Regions from separate parts of the Candidatus Thiodiazotropha sp. LNASS1 genome, predicted to be linked through region 1. Evidence: predicted binding sites of a transcription regulator. Region 1 holds the regulator's gene; each other region holds the start of a gene.
The links. Region 1 encodes sigma-54, which starts transcription at its own class of promoters, with help from an activator protein. Its sites were predicted from a motif close to TGGCANGNTNCNTGCTT; they were not measured.
Positions count from the first base shown of each region.

Region 2: AB8516_RS07630 (PEP-CTERM sorting domain-containing protein) is a predicted target of sigma-54. The motif match lies at 2,338-2,354, and genes of this name have one in related genera.
Region 3: flgA (flagellar basal body P-ring formation chaperone FlgA) is a predicted target of sigma-54. The motif match lies at 2,165-2,181, and genes of this name have one in related genera.
Region 4: AB8516_RS03805 (ANTAR domain-containing response regulator) is a predicted target of sigma-54. The motif match lies at 1,899-1,915, and genes of this name have one in related genera.

Region 1 covers NZ_OZ156465.1:3,250,742-3,254,955, forward strand. The annotation lists gene lptC (LPS export ABC transporter periplasmic protein LptC) at 1-399, shown strand, start outside; gene lptA (lipopolysaccharide transport periplasmic protein LptA) at 401-895, shown strand; gene lptB (LPS export ABC transporter ATP-binding protein) at 892-1,617, shown strand; gene AB8516_RS14305 (RNA polymerase factor sigma-54) at 1,813-3,300, shown strand; gene raiA (ribosome hibernation-promoting factor, HPF/YfiA family) at 3,472-3,792, shown strand; gene ptsN (PTS IIA-like nitrogen regulatory protein PtsN) at 3,822-4,214, shown strand, end outside.
Region 2 covers NZ_OZ156465.1:1,756,426-1,760,639, reverse strand. The annotation lists gene hscA (Fe-S protein assembly chaperone HscA) at 1-348, shown strand, start outside; gene fdx (ISC system 2Fe-2S type ferredoxin) at 357-695, shown strand; gene iscX (Fe-S cluster assembly protein IscX) at 717-911, shown strand; gene AB8516_RS07630 (PEP-CTERM sorting domain-containing protein) at 1,044-2,255, opposite strand; gene AB8516_RS07625 (toll/interleukin-1 receptor domain-containing protein) at 2,551-3,339, opposite strand; gene AB8516_RS07620 (EAL domain-containing protein) at 3,637-4,214, shown strand, end outside.
Region 3 covers NZ_OZ156465.1:1,957,341-1,961,554, forward strand. The annotation lists gene AB8516_RS08535 (protein-glutamate O-methyltransferase CheR) at 125-958, opposite strand; gene AB8516_RS08540 (chemotaxis protein CheV) at 997-1,914, opposite strand; gene flgA (flagellar basal body P-ring formation chaperone FlgA) at 2,214-2,927, shown strand; gene flgM (flagellar biosynthesis anti-sigma factor FlgM) at 3,064-3,375, shown strand; gene AB8516_RS08555 (flagella synthesis protein FlgN) at 3,381-3,866, shown strand; gene AB8516_RS08560 (TIGR04282 family arsenosugar biosynthesis glycosyltransferase) at 3,962-4,214, opposite strand, start outside.
Region 4 covers NZ_OZ156465.1:868,168-872,381, forward strand. The annotation lists gene AB8516_RS03795 (M28 family peptidase) at 1-518, shown strand, start outside; gene AB8516_RS03800 (IS30 family transposase) at 588-1,556, opposite strand; gene AB8516_RS03805 (ANTAR domain-containing response regulator) at 1,950-2,540, shown strand; gene AB8516_RS03810 (CmpA/NrtA family ABC transporter substrate-binding protein) at 2,870-4,214, shown strand, end outside.

The DNA of each region.
Region 1 (4,214 bases):
GGTGCACTCAAACAGCGATTGCAGTCTCGGGGGATGAGGCATTTTGAAAAAACCGGGATTACCGAACTGCAACAACCGGTTCTCTGGCATTACAACCAACAGAGCCCCCCTTTGCAGATGCGGGCGCAGGATGGTCTGATCAGACGCAGTGAAGAGAGTCTCCATCTTGCCGGGGGTGTGGTTATCGATCGTCCTAGCGGCGCGGACACTGCGCCGTTGCATATTGTCACGCAGGATTTGACGCTGCACTTTGAAGATTCATTTGCTACAACCGATGGCCCGGTACGCATCGAGAGCGATGACCAATGGATGACCGCAACAGGTATGGAGGCCTGGCTGAAGGGACCGCTACGGCTCAAACTGCTGCATGAGGTGCGAGGCTATTATGAATTCCAATAGAATGAAATACGTTGTGACCTGTCTGGTGTTGCTGCTGATCATTTGGGCGCCGGGGCATGCGTTGGAAAGTGACAAGGATCAACCCATGCATCTGGAAGCGGACAGCCTTTCCGTCGATGAGGCATCCGGTGTGGTGTTATATGAGGGAAGTGTCGAGATCACCCAGGGCAGTCTGAGGATTTGGGCCGATCGGCTGTGGATCCATCGTCGCCAGGGCAAAACGGAGAAGGTCATCAGTGAAGGGAGTCCCGTTCGCTTTCGTCAGTTGACGGAGAAAGGGGATGAGGAGGTTCATGGCGAAGCCCGGCGTGTGGAGATCAACGCGGAGCGTGATGAATTGCTGTTGATCGATGATGCATCGCTTGAGCAGGGTGGCAACCGTTTTCGCAACGACCGGATTATCTACAATCGCGCCAAGGCAATGGTCAAGGCGGGTACAAGCGCGCAAGGTAAGCAACGCGTGCAGGTTGTCATCGAGCCAAACAAGCAGCCATGAGTCAGCTACAGGCCAAGGCGCTTCAAAAGCAGTATGGTAAGCGCAATGTTGTGGACGGCGTCTCACTTAGCGTGAACAGCGGTGAAGTGGTCGGGTTACTGGGGCCCAATGGGGCCGGTAAGACCACCAGTTTTTATATGATCGTCGGTCTGATCCCGGTGGATCATGGCGAGATACTTCTCAATGGGGAGGTTCTGACCGATCGGGCTATGCATATGCGAGCGCGCAGCGGTATTGGCTATCTGGCGCAGGAGCCATCGGTATTTCGACGGCTTACGGTTGAGCAGAACATTCTTGCGATTCTGGAGACAGTGGAGGTTCTGGATGCCGGCAAGCGCCGTGAAATGTGTGACCAGCTGTTGCGGGAATTCGGTATCGATCACTTGCGGGACAATCTGGCAATGAGCCTCTCGGGGGGTGAGCGCAGGCGTCTGGAGATTGCCAGAGCCCTCTCCGTCCAGCCGCGCTTTATTCTATTGGATGAGCCTTTCGCCGGTGTCGACCCTATTGCTGTCATCGATATCAAAAAGATCATTCAACATCTCAAGGCCCTGCAGATAGGCGTTCTGATTACGGATCATAATGTTAGAGAGACACTGGATATCTGTGATCGGGCCTATATCATCAATAGCGGTCAAGTGCTGGCTGAGGGCTCCACGAATGAGATTCTTCAGAATGATGAGGTGAGAAGTGTCTATCTTGGCGAAGATTTTTCTATGTAGAGATGGTTTTGTGGGGGTAATGCATCCCCTTGATTTCTAATGGATTCCAGGATTGATCCTGGAAGCTTGCAGTGACAAGTTTTAGCATTCTGGCGGGATTCCGGGGAGAAAATCTTTTTCCTCGGTGAGTTTTTTTAGCTAGAATGAAGTTAAAGACATACAAATAACATACCAGGTCCAAAGATATCATCTGCGATGAAGCAGGCGCTACAGCTCCGACTCGGACAACATCTCACCATGACACCACAGTTGCAGCAGGCAATACGCCTGCTGCAACTGTCTGCTCTCGACCTCAGTCAGGAGGTTCAGGAGGTGATCGAGACCAATCCTATGCTCGAAGTGGAGGAGGAGTTCGGTCAACAAAACAGCACTCAGGAGAATGAGGGCGCTGACAACGGGGCGGCGGAAAATTCAGCGGCAGAGGGTTCGAGCAGTAACGACATCAACAATGAACGTGAAATCCAGACTGATGCGTCTCAGGTGACTGAAGAACTGCCGGTCGACAGTGAATGGAGCGATGTCTATGACAGCTATCAGCCGACGACGGGTGGCAGTGGCGAGAGTAATGACCACGACTATTTGATACAGAACAGTAGCGCCACGACGCTACAAGACCATCTGCTGTGGCAGATGAATCTGACTCCCTTCACTCCGCAGGATATCTATGTCGCCACAACCATCATCGACAGCATCAACGAGGATGGTTATTTCACCGGAGATCTGGAGGAGGTGCTGCAGTCGCTGAACGATGAAGAGGCCACCATTGACGATGTCAAAGCGGTGTTGCATCGAATACAGGCATTCGATCCACCCGGTGTCGGCGCCCAGGGTCCTCAGGACTGCCTGCTTATCCAGTTGAATCAACTGTCCGAATCGACCCCCTATCTACAGTCGGCAATCAGGCTTTGCAAGGACCATTTCAGCCTCCTGACCGCGCAGGACCAGAACCAGATCATGCGTAGGATGAAGATCGATCAGGACGAGCTGGCGGCAGTGATGCAGCTGATTCGTACGCTCAATCCCCATCCGGGTACACTCATTGCGAGCAGCGAACCTGAATATGTCATACCTGATGTGTTCGTGAGTAAGCGCAACGGCCGATGGGTGGTTGAACTGAATGGCGAGGTGACCCCGAAACTGCGGGTAAACACCGGCTATGCCAATCTGATCAGACGCGCGGACCAGAGTAAAGACAATACTTTTTTGAAGAACCATCTGCAGGAGGCCCGGTGGTTCATTAAGAGCCTGATGAGCAGAAACGAAACTATTTTACGCGTGGCGAGTAAAATCGTAGAGTATCAACGGGGGTTCTTTGAGCATGGAGAGGAGGCGATGAAACCTCTGGTATTGAGGGATATCGCCGAGGCGCTGGAGATGCATGAATCGACGATATCCCGTGTGACGACACAGAAATATATGCATACACCCAGGGGTACGCTGGAGTTCAAGTATTTCTTTTCCAGCCATGTCAGCACCAGTGCGGGAGGTGAGTGCTCGTCTACTGCAATTCGTGCGCTGATAAAAAAAATGATTGCCGCTGAGATTCCCAACAAGCCTCTCAGTGACAATAAGATTGCCGCCCTCTTGTCCGATCAGGGTATCGAAGTTGCCCGTCGGACAGTGGCAAAGTACCGTGAGTCGATGGGTATTCCACCGTCGAACGAACGTAAACGTCTGATATAGGAGTTGAATGCGCGACTGATCACCGGCTGTTGACAGTAATCCCTTTGCGGATGCAACCAGGCACAAGGCTTATGAGGATTGCCAAACAGCATATACTGTAAATGTGGCTTGTCGCCATTTAGTCATGTCAGGCAGGGTGATGGGTAACCTCATCTAAGATAGGAGAAAATTATGCAAATTAGCGTGACCGGTCATCATGTGGATGTAACCAATGCCTTGAAAAGCTATGTGGATAGTAAATTTGAGCGCCTGGAGCGCCATTTCGATAATGTGATAAATGTTCACGTTATCCTGAGTGTGGAAAAAATGAGGCAGAAGGCAGAAGCCACAATGCAAGTGAACGGTGCGAGTGTTTATGCGGATTCTGTACAGGAAGACATGTATGCAGCTATAGATCTGCTCACGGACAGGTTGGATAGACAGGTGCTGAAGCACAAGGAGAAAATGAAAAGTCATCGCGCCGGAAGCGGCGTAAAATATGCGTCTGAATAATACGGGCTGATTGAACTGGCGAGGTTTCCATGTTTCCAAACGGTTATCTTGTGGAAGAACGGATCGGTTGCAATGTGGAGGCGGCCAGCAAGAAGCGCGTATTGGAACAGCTCGGTCAGCGACTGGCCGAGGCTGTTCCAGATCTCAATCAAGATATGGTTTTTGATGCGCTCCTTGAGCGTGAAAGGCTGGGCAGTACCGGTTTGGGCAAGGGTATAGCACTTCCCCATGCCCGCATGCCGCATATCACCGAGGCTCTCGCGGCGTTTGTCCAACTGCCGGAGGGAATCGATTTCGATGCCATCGACAATCAACCGGTTGATCTTGCCTTCGCCATGTTGGTGCCGGAAGAGGCGACCGATGAGCATCTGCAATTGTTGGCCAAACTGGCGCAGATGTTTGACGATCACGATTTCTGTAGT
Region 2 (4,214 bases), 1.5 Mb from region 1:
TTGACCGACAATGAGATCGAATCGATGTTGCGAGACTCCATTGAACATGCCGGCGAGGATAAACAACTGCGCAGCCTGCGCGAGCAGCAGGTGGAGGCGGATAGGGTGATTGAGGCGCTGGAGGCGGCTTTGACCGAGGACGGCGATCGTTTACTCGATTCTGATGAGCGTCAGCAGGTGGAGCAAGCGCTCGGTGCATTGAAATCGGTTGCCCGGGCCGATGATCAAAAGGTGATTAAAGGGGCCATTGAGCAGCTCGAAAGTGTCTGTGGATTCTATGTTGAACGACGGATGAATCAGAGTATTAAACAGGCCATGTCAGGGCACAAGGTGGATGAATTCGAATAGGCGGCGGTATGACACGTATTATATTTTTACCTCATGAAGAGATCTGCCCTGAAGGCATGGTTATCGAAGCTGAGCCCGGTACCACGATTTGTGATGCAGCCCTACAGAACGGCATAGAGATCGAACATGCCTGTGAGAAATCCTGCGCCTGCACCACTTGCCACGTCATCATTCGCGAGGGCTTCGATTCCCTTGAAGAGGCGGAAGAGACAGAGGAAGATATGCTCGATAAGGCCTGGGGGCTGGAACCTGAATCACGTCTCAGTTGTCAGGCGGTGGTTGGTGATGAGGATCTGGTGATTGAAATCCCAAAATACACCATCAATATGGTTGCTGAGCATCATTGACGAGAGGAGGCAGCAATGGGTTTGAAGTGGACCGAAAGTCTGGACATCGCCATAGCGCTGGATGAGAAGCACCCCGATGCTGATCCGCGTTTTCTCAATTTCGTCGATTTACGTGATTGGGTCGTTGCCCTCGACGATTTTGATGACGATCCCCACCATTCCGGAGAAAGGGTCCTGGAAGCGATACAGGCTGCCTGGATAGAAGAACGGGAGTGAAAGTATAGAACCGCCTTATCATTATCGGTTCACCTTTCTCATCACTACACACGTTCAACATCCAGGCTGTTCTTGACTGGTTTTGTCATCAACACCAAATTGAATTCATCGGAGCGGTGTCAATAGTTCTTATCAGAGGCTGGCGCTGACACTCTTTTTTCGCTTGGTACCCCAAATTCCCGCCAATCCGATCGCCAACAGCATAAGGCTCCCGGGTTCCGGAACCCTGACGTTCTGATGGTTAAAGATATTCAAATTACCTAGCGGTGCAAATTCGTTGTACGCCAGTGATACGGGTGTCTCAATCCAGCTGCCGTCCAAGAGGTAACCGGTCAATAAATTGTCGGTTAGTTGAAGGTCCCAACCGTGAATATCGACAGTCGCATTATTGAATATGCCGAAACCATTACCGATATTGTTATAACCAAACAAGCCGCCGGCAATGCCCCAATGTCCAATGCCGGAGAGATGCAATAACCAGCCGTCATCCAGAACTCCGGCGCCGGCATCGAAGTATCCACCGGAGATGGTTGAACTGTGAAAGCCAATGCTGTTTATGGCATCGCCGCCGTAGAGACCCCCGTTACCACCCTGAAATATGCCACCTGAAATATCGAGGTCTGTGCCATCTTGTGATTGAATCGCATTTCCACCACTGGCTCCGTTGCCGCCGCTGATCATGCCCCCTGAAATCGTGCCGGAGATTGTGCCGAAGGTAGTGATTCCGTGACCTCCCTGACTGCCACCGTCGCCTCCCCGCACAATCCCGTCAGACATATCCAAGCCGATGGTTTCAATCCAGCCGTCGATACCGTTGCCGCCGGTTTGTCCGCCTACTCCACCGATCACTTCGCCACCGTGAATGGAAGCGAGTTGCGCACCGGAAGAGGTGTTGTCGATGGCATGACCGCCTTGGGTACCGTTGTCGGCACCTTCGAGCCTGGCATTGCCGTTTACCTCTACTCTTCTTGAGCCCGACACCGCACCCCGGCCATGCCCGCTGAACTTTTCACCCTGGCCAACAATCTGTGCATTGTCGTTGGCGATGACGGCATCCTCATCGCTGCCCCAAACCTCATAGTCGATCCCGCCTGTCACCGTGGCATCCCCGGATAATGTGATCGTCGAAGCGGCCCCGATGCCGATAAAAATTGCGGGCTGGTCGGCTGGCGTATGAATGGAACCGCCATGGATGATGTCAAGGTCAGAGCCATTCTCCAAGCGTACATCTTCGAAGATTGGGCCACTGATTTGGTGGGTATTACCGTCGTTGAAAATTAGCGTCGCATGAGAGTGTGTTGTTATTGCGCCAAGAAGGGCTACAGCCATCCATTTAAATTGCATCAAAACTGCTCCTTATCGGTTGTCGGACTCTAATCCGCGGTGTTAATTCGATGTACTACTCATTTTTATAATCATTTAATTCATACAATAAATATGCCATTTTTTAGTATTAACTACGTATCAGTGGCTTATAAAGGTCGATGAAAATAGTTGGTCTTTTGAATGTAAAATAACCCGACATATCGGGTTACATTTTTTGTGAAGTGGTGCGTTGACTGCAATTCAAACATCAACTAATCAGGGCCTCGCATCGAAACTACCGGGTTTACCCTGCTAAGCTTGTTGAGGATTGGAATCATTGAATGTTGAGATAGCCAAGCAGTCTATCCCAGCCGACTAGCAAACGGGCTTCTAAGCGATCGAGTTGTTCCAATACCGCGGCATCACCGAATAATCGGAAACCTATATAGACCATGGCTATGACGAAAACCGTAGTGGCCAGTTTTCTCAGGAATCCGCCAATTGCCATGACAGGTCGCAGCCACCGCCTATGAGCAGTACGCCTTGATGTGGCCTGGGGTGTTCTCTGTTGTCTGACTTCATCTAGAACCCGGTGACCAAGTTCACGCAACACCTGCGCAGGTGAATCGGCCGGCCCATGGCGTGAGGACACTGAACTGGCCAGTTCGGGTACTTCCCTTTGCAGCAACTGCACCAGATTTTCGATATCCTCATCCCAACGACGGTCGCTCATTTCAAAGGCCTGGATTTTCGATAGTTGAGAGATATCCGCTGGCAGTTCCGTCGCGGTGCTCATTTTGGCACCCCCGACCAGGATCGGGATGATGCGTTTACCTTGTTCAAATGCCGCCTTGATCTCTGCCCGTACCCAATCGGTCGGCTCAAACAGCCGCGACCTGGCACCGTTGTGGGATGTGGTCTGCCAGTCCCTGCCGATCACCACCAGCAACACATCACAGGCAGCAATTGCACGGTTCAGGATTAAGCTGAAATCGTGGCCGACCGGGATCTCCACATCGCGAAATACCAGGTCGGAGCCCAATATCTCGGTCAGGTCGTCCGCCAGCCGGCCGGCAAACCCCTGGCTGTCGTCCCGTCGATAACTGATAAAAATGCCTGCCATGTCATTAAGCCGTTGAGCGTAGCGAACCGAGTCGATATGACACAGAGTAACGCTAGCGAAGGTCTATATCCACAGATCATTAAATAGCATTAAAACAGACACCTAGCACCAGATAACCCATGGTTTCATATTCGATCCCGTGTGGCCGAATCGGTTGGGTGCACAGAGTTGTCTGATTTCCCTCTGTGACTAAGTGGACATGTTCTGTTCACGTTAAGTTTTACTGAATATCTGCCGATAAAGTCAGTGTTTATCCAGGATCATTATTGAAATAACCCAAGGTGGATTAGGAAGTCCATGAATCAATCGATCCCTCTCGTCCAAAGCGATGAAGCCAGGTTGCGGATTCAGCTATGGGTGGCCTTTTTCGGTTGGACACTACTGGTACTGTTTCTGCTCCTATGGGCGATGAGCAATGAGGATGCCGAGATGTTGGAGCTGGCTCGTCAGGAGGCGATCGACAACTTCAACAAGGACCAGGCCTTTCGTGTCTGGGCAACCACCCATGGAGGGGTCTACGTGCCTGTGACTGAGCGTACGCAACCCAGCCCCCTCCTGGACCACATCCCTGAGCGTGATCTGGTAACCCCCTCCGGCCGCCAGCTGACGTTACTGAATCCCGCTTATATGCTGCGCCAGATGATGGAGGATTATGCTGAACTCTATGGGGTCAAAGGGAGAATCACCAGCATCAAGCCTCTCAATCCGGAAAATGCGCCGGACGAGTGGGAGCGGGCGGCCCTGGAATCTTTCGAGCGCGGAGAGAAGGAACAGTTCGAGCTCACCGATATCAACGGCGAGCCCTACCTGCGCTTGATACGTCCCATGGAGGCACAGGCGGGTTGTCTAAAATGCCACCATAATCAGGGGTATCA
Region 3 (4,214 bases), 1.3 Mb from region 1:
AGCGAAAAAGCCGGTTAGCCGATAGCCGTGAGTAGCGCCTACCGACCAAGCCACGCAGGCGAAAACCGGTTAATCAAAACAGGAATGCGGCAAGCGGGTGCCGCAATACGGCAAGCATTGCCGTTTAGGATTTCAAGCGATATGAGATACCGCCATGTCCCACCTTCATCTCAAAACGAGTCGTCAGCTGGTTGATCGACTCAGTGGACCCCAGAAACAGGTAACCCCCTGGATTCAGCGTGTTAGCCATCCTATCGACGATATCCCGCTTTAGTTCATTGGAGAAGTAGATGAGTACGTTGCGGCAAAAAATCACATCGAATTTCCCAAGACCGTGATAACTGCCCGCCAGGTTAAGCGAGCTGAAGCTGACACGGCGTTTGATCTCAGGCTTTACTTCAAGGCAACGCTCCTTTGCCAGGAAGAATCTCTTTTTCTGCTCCGGAGTAAGGCCTCTTTCAACAGCCAGACCGCAATAGAGGCCTGAACGCGCCTCATCCAACATCTTGCTCGAGATATCCGTAGCGGTAATCTGCACCGGCTTGGCCGAGGGTTTAAGGCCTTGATACTCTTCTGCGATCATACTGATGTTGTAAGGCTCCTGACCGCTCGAACAGGCGGCCGACCATATACGAATCGAGCCCCCTCGTTTCAGGTTCAGGTCGGGCAGGATGGTCTCTTTCAAGAGGATATAGTGGCCGATATCCCTAAACCAGAAGGTTTCATTGGTGGTCATGGCATCGATCACCTTCACCTTCAGGCGTGAATGGGCAGGTGACCGAATCAAATCAAGCAAGGCGCCCAGGGAATCGACCTGCGCCTCCTTTATAATATTATTCAGTCGGCTGGCGACCAGATACTCCTTCCCACTACCCAGCAATATTCCACATGCCTGCTGCAGAAATGACTTGAACGCCTCATAATCCGCCGGCGATATCGTGGCTGACCGATGGTACATTTTTATTAAATGTTCTTATTAAATTATCAGATATAGTGTTAAACCAAGCTTTTGAGACGCTCGGTCACCCGGCCGACCAGTTCATCCGGCATGAATTTAGCGAGAAAATGGTCGGCACCCACTTTTCGCACCATGGTTTCATTGAATACCCCGCTCAAAGAAGAGTGCAGAATGACATACAGATCAGACAGTTTAGGATTTTCCCGTATCGCCGTCACAAGAGAGTAGCCATCCATTTTCGGCATTTCAATATCGGAGATCACCATTGCCAACCAGTCATTCAGGTCTCCCACTTCAGACCACTCCAGCAACAAATTCAGCGCCTCGCTGCCATCTTTCGCCTGCACGACCTCTATGCCCATTTCATTCAAAACTTTTTTGATCTGATTGCGCGCCACCATCGAATCATCAACAACCAGTATCTTTAACTTACTCAAGTCGGCCCCTGTCTCCTCCACTGGTTGCTTCAATTCCTCATCGATACCCAAAACTTCACTGAGAATTTTCTCCACATCAATGATCTCAACCAACTGATCATCGATATTCGTTACCGCGGTCATGTAGCTGCTGCGTCCCAGGCCCTTCGGAGGCGGTAGGATATCCTCCCAGTGAGTATTGACGATGCGCTCGACGCTAGCCACGAGAAAGGCGAGTTGTCGACGGTTATATTCGGTGATGATGATGAAATAGTCCGTCACATTGTCCATCCTGGGACCGCCTATGGCATTACTCAGATCCATCACAGGTATATTATTGCCCCTGAGTGAGGCCACACCGCGAATGACCGGATTAGAACCGGGCAGTTCCGTCAGCTTCGGGCACTGCACGACTTCTTTCACCTTGAACACATTGATGCCAAAGATCTGACGCCCCTGCAGGTGAAAGAGCAGCAATTCCAGTCGGTTCTGTCCGGCTAGTTTGGTTCGTTGATCGACACTGTCCAAGACGCCAGCCATGGTATAAAACCCCACACATTGAGAAACCCATCATAATGAGTATGGCGGCTTGAACAGAGCGACCTTTAGTATTGTCCAGTCAACCTAAGTCTTTATGTGGCTGGAGAAATTAAATCCCATCCACAGCAAATCGCAGACACCTCCCGGGCCATAATCCGCAGTGAAAAAGCCAACTAACCACCTGATTTAATTTGCTTGGCGTCATCCAGGCGATATTCGACCAAGGCACATCCCCCACCTGTTAAATTCACGGCATGGCGATTGCATGTATTTAAACAGTCAATCGAGAGACTATTATCATGATGCATGGAAATGTGACATTTAAGGCGGTTTTGGGGCTTCTCCTGTGTTCGGCAGCTGCGATCAGTCATGGGGAGAGTGGGCGCCATCAATCCCATCACTCAATCGTTGCCGCGGTCAAGGACTATCTGCTGCAGACAGTCGCAAATCAGAACAAAGATGCAAAAATAGTCATCACACCGCTGGACCATCGCCTTAAATTGCGGCAGTGCGATACCCCATTGAAGACATTCAGTCCGCCCGGTGGCAGCAAAATGGGGCGTACCTCGGTAGGTGTACGGTGTGAAAGCCCGGCGCCCTGGTCACTCTACGTCTCCGCCAAGGTCGGTCTTGAACTGCCGGTGGTAATCGCGAAACGGGACCTTGCAAGGGGCCAGGCCATCACAACAGCCGACGTGAAACTGGAAATCTCGGATACTACACATTTATTGAGGGGTTATTATGAGTCGGTCGACCAGGTTTTGGGCCGAACATTGAAGCGCGCACTCCGCAGGGACAAGGTCGTTACACCTACCTCACTGGTAGTCCAAAAGACCGTAAGCAGAGGCGAGCAGGTCACCATTCTGGCAGCCGCAGGCGGCATCGAAGTGCGCATGCAGGGTAAGGCAATGAAAAACGGCAATCCGGGCGACCTGATACCCGTAGTCAACGTAAAATCAAAGAAAAAGCTGCAGGCAAGAGTGATTTCGGAAGGATTGGTGAAGGTAAACTGACTGCTGATCAGGGTTGCATATCAGGGAACCTAAATCGTCAGACAGGGGCTTAGCAACTCGGGCCTGTCAACACTAAAGTAACAGTGCCGGATGTCGATATTCTAAAGTAGGTAACAAAGGTAACAGAGGATGAGTCATGGCCGTTGAAATCAATAGTCTCTCTAGCAGTAATCTGAAGGGTACGGGAGACAGCGGTCTGGTGACACGGTCCGGTTTGCCGGGCGGCAAACGTTCTGCAACATCGACAACCTCCACCCGCAAAGACCGTTTTGACATGACCGGCTCCGCCGGTAAGCTATTGGAATTGGAGGCACGGATTGCACAGATGCCTATCGTCGATGCGCAAAAGGTCGAGGCAGTTCAGAAAGCGCTTGCCACCGGCAGTTTCACCATCGATCCGCAAACCGCAGCCGATAAGATGCTGGCGATGGAACTGACACTACCCTGACTGCCATGAACAATCCATCAGAAGCCTGCAGTGCCTTCATCGAAATTCTGCATAACGAAATCGAGCAGTCACAACGACTGCTTGATTTGCTGCGCACAGAATACACCTTACTGCAAAAGGGATCGCCTCAAGCCTTGCAGGGGTTAATTACAGAGAAAAGAGAGCAGCTGAAGCAGGTCGAGGCCGCTGTAGCGACCCATAACCGGTTCCTGGAGCAACAGGGATACGGTACTGATAGGCAAGGAACTGAGACCTATATCCAGCAATGCAGTAACCTTGAATCAACATCCGAGACCTGGCATCGATTAATCACCCTGCTGGAAGCATGTCATAAACAGAACGAAACCAATGGTGGTGCGGTTCAACTCAATCAACGTCATGTCTCGCAAACGCTGGATATCCTCAAGGGCATCAGTCAGCGGGATAAAACCTACGGCCCCTCAGGCGAATCGAAACCCAACTCCACCTCGAAATCATTGGGAAAGGCATGAGCCTGCCTCAAGCCATCATCGGAAGCCAACATTTAGGGCCTGTTAACACTCATCCAATCGTCCCTAATACCATCCAGGCAATCAGCAGCGTTTCCTTAACTTCGGCATATTTCCGGATACCCTAGCTGTAAACGTTCAAGATCCTGCGGTCGATCCAGATCCCAGAGTTGCGGCAACTCACGCCAATGCCATCCCAGACCAGCGAGGGCCGCCCTGGTCGATGCCGCCACATCCCCACCTCCCCAATGGTGTCCCTGGAAAAGATCCTTATGATAGTTATTCAGACCCAGCAGGACGTAACCTCCATCCTCTGCAGGTCCCAACACTGCATCTTCGCCATTGTCCAAC
Region 4 (4,214 bases), 2.4 Mb from region 1:
CAGACCCCTACCTACCGACGGATTCGACTCCGTTCTATATGAAAGGCGTCCCAATACTGAATGCCTTTACAGGCGCTCATGAGGATTACTCGACCCCGAGGGATAAACCCGACCAGCTCAACTACGAAGGCATGCAAAGGGTTGCACAATTGATGACGGGTATCACCCGATCCCTGGCGCGATCAGAAACAGAACCCGACTATCTGGAAGTCACGCGAAAGGATAGCGGCCTATCACGAAAACACCTACGCGCCTATCTGGGCACCATACCCGCGTATGGCCAGGACGAAGCAATCAAAGGGGTCAAGCTGCAGGGTGCGGTGAAAAATGCACCGGCCGAAAAGGCAGGCATCCAAAACGGCGATATCCTGGTGGGACTTGCCGGTGTAAGGATTGAGACGATTCACGATTTCATGAATGCACTAGCCGGATTGAAGGCAGGCAAAGAGACAGAGATGACCGTGATAAGAGATGGGGAATCTGTAACGCTTCGTGTTGTACCCACCTCTAGAGAGTGACTCTGCAGACAATAAAGAATAGTACCTCAATCTTATAAATCGCGGTTTCAAGTAATAACTGCAATTCAATTACGCAACGAGCAAATCTTCTCGCTGCCCCATAAATAGTTCATTCGGTGACCTGTTGCCTCTTGTAGCTCTTGGTCTATTGTTGAGGCGGCTCATTACATGCTCAATTTGAGCATCAGTCACCTGGTTAAAGTCAGTACCCTTAGGAAAATACTGTCTGATCAATCCATTCGTATTTTCATTGATCCCACGCTCCCACGATGCATATGGGTGGGCAAAATAGATATCGGCTCCCAATCCTTCAGCGATAGTTTCATGCCTGGCAAATTCAAGGCCATTATCCAAAGTGATCGTTTTCAATCTATCCTTCAGGTGCTGCAAACCCTGAACGGCTGCTTCAGCCAGAAGATCTGCCCGCTTGCCAGTTAATCTCACAATCACGGTATACAGCGTTTTACGCTCAACCATAGTCAATAGCGCACTTCTGCGCCCCTTGCCAATGATGGTATCTCCCTCCCAATCACCAATACGAATCCCTCTGTCGACAACCATTGGGCGATCATCAATGCTGACCCGGCCCTTGATCTTTCCACGCCGATCATAGCTACCATAGCGCTTACGATATGGTTTTGAGGCAACTCTCAGGTGCGTGTACAAATTACCACCGCTTTCCTTATCAGCATAAATCAGCTGATACACTGTTTCATGATGCAATGAGATGCCTTTGTGTCTGGCCAGATAGCTCACGACTTGCTGTGGGCTTAATTCCTGACGAATCAATGACTCAATGGCACTTATGACATCACGGGTCACTTTGCGGGCCTTATAGGCCCCTTTGCGCCGTGCATCTGACAACCTTTGCGCTTGTTTTGGCCTGTATCCACGCAATCCTTGGTTGCGCCTCAGCTCACGACTGATGGTGGAGGGACTTCGCCCCACCAGACCTGCAATCTCTTTCTGCGAATGTCCGGCTTTCTTTAGCATGAAAATTTGATATCGTTCATTCTCGGTCAGCTGGTTGTAGCTCATAAGTGCTTCATCTCTTGGTCGGGAGAAGCGCTGACTCTACCAGCTGGCCTCTCTTCTACCAATTGCACTTATTATCCGAAACCGCCAATCATGAATATCCGATGTCTGAAAATAACATGAAAAAATAGTGAGATGAGAACATTTATTTCAGTGCGGGTGAGCTCACTACGCACCGCTCCGATCTAATAAAGTTAACATTGATCAAAACAGACCAAAGGTCTCTAGATGGCCGATAGCGGCAGTATTATAAATTACTGTGCTTAGGTTTTATGCAAGTTTAAAGTAGACACTTCTACTGAACATATCAAAGCCATCATTCTTCTCGCCAGGTATTTATCAACTTGGACCGATCTTTGCTTAGAATTCGGGTATTTTGTCATTTCCAAGCTACTCATGTCTGAAACCGAAAACCTGAAAATCCTGTTGGTTGATGAAAACCGGGGGCGTTCCGCCATCCTGGAAAGAGCCCTTGTAGACAATGGACAGCAGGTAATCGCCATCCTCGATAGTGGTGAAAATCTGAGTGCACAAGTGGCCGCATTGCAGCCAGATGTGATCATTATCGATCTTGAATCGCCCGACCGGGATATCCTGGAGCAGATGCACACTATTTCGCGTGACAATCCCAGACCCGTGGTGATGTTCTCCGACGATAACGACAATAACAGTATCACACAGGCCATAGTGGCCGGCGTAAGCGCCTACGTTGTGGATGGCCTGAATGACAAGCGCATCAAACCTTTGATGGATGTGGCCATTGCCCGTTTCCGTGAATACCAAGCCCTCAAAGATGAACTGACACTGGTTAAGAATACTCTGGAGGAACGCAAAATCATCGAACGGGCCAAAGGCATCATCATGAAACGCAAGGACTGTGACGAAGAAAGCGCCTATCAACTGCTGCGCAAAACAGCCATGGGCAGCAACCAACGAGTAGTGGACGTGGCACGCAACCTGATCTCATCCCTGGAACTGCTGGGCTGAATATTCGCCCTATTTTCACGCATAAGAGAATGCTAATGCTACAAAATGGGGCATGATCTACTTCCCACCCTCCGAGTAAATACGTACGACTTATCCGAACAACTCTATTCCGATCAACAATTTACTCTTTTCCTCTGTTTTCTGGCACGGTCACTGCAATAGTCAGGACAAGATCAATCAACCCGTCAACGACGACGGGATGGTTTCAAAGATTTAGTTTCATGCCAATGCCGGTATTGAAACAGAGGACAACGGCGTCCATCCGTACACCACGCGTAGGTGTATGGGTGTGACGCCTTTTTTATTTTTTACGCAGAGGAAAATAGACCATGAAGCAGATGAGCGAACACAAACACAGCCGCGGTCGCCGTTGTTTTCTGAAGAAGGGTTTACGGGCACTGGTCACGATCAGTGCAGTAGGCAGCATGATACTGAACTCCGGTTCCGCAATGGCATCGGTCGGCGAACCGGAAAAAGAGGATCTGAAGTTCGGCTTTATCAAATTGACAGACATGGCGCCACTAGCCATCGCCTATGAGAAAGGTTTCTTTGAAGATGAAGGCCTTTATATCACTCTGGAGGCACAGGCCAACTGGAAGGTGTTGCTGGATGGCGTGATCGATGGACAACTGGATGGTGCGCACATGCTTGCAGGCCAACCACTGGCCGCAACCATCGGCTTTGGCACTAAAGCCCACATTGTGACCCCCTACTCCATGGATTTGAACGGCAACGGCATCACCGTCTCCAACAAGATCTGGGAACAGATGAAACAGAATATTCCCAAGCAGTCGGACGGCAAGCCGGTTCATCCCATCACGGCTGATGCGCTCAAACCCATCGTGGACAAATTCAAGAACGAGGGTAAACCTTTTAAGATGGGCATGGTCTTTCCGGTCTCCACTCATAACTACGAGTTGCGTTACTGGTTGGCAGCCGGAGGCATAAACCCCGGTTACTATGCACCCCACAAGGGTGATATCAGCGGCACCCTGAAGGCCGACGCGCTGCTCAGCGTAACACCGCCTCCACAGATGCCCGCTACGCTCGAAGCCGGAACCATCTACGGTTACTGCGTGGGCGAACCATGGAATCAGCAGGCCGTATTCAAAGGTATCGGTGTACCGGTTATCACCGACTACGAAATCTGGAAGGATAACCCTGAAAAGGTATTCGGCCTGACCAGGGAATTCACGGAGAAATATCCGAATACCACTGTACGCATAGTGAAGGCTTTAATCCGTGCCGGTAAGTGGCTGGATGAAAACAACAATGCCAACCGTCCGGAGGCTGTGAAGATCCTTTCCCAGTCCAATTATGTGGGCGCAGATTACGATGTTATCGCCAACTCCATGACCGGAACTTTTGAATACGAGAAGGGAGACAAACGTGAAGTACCGGATTTCAATGTCTTCTTCCGGTACAACGCAACCTATCCCTACTATTCGGACGCAGTTTGGTATCTCACTCAAATGCGCCGCTGGGGCCAGATCTCCGATCACAAACCTGACAGCTGGTACGACGAGACTGCTAAGAGCGTCTACCGCCCCGATATCTATCGCCTGGCAGCCGAAGAGCTGATCAATGAAGGCAAACTGAGCGTGGGCGATTTTCCAGTCTTTGCCAAGGAAACCGGCTACCGTTCACCCCAGACCGAGTTCATCGATGGCATCA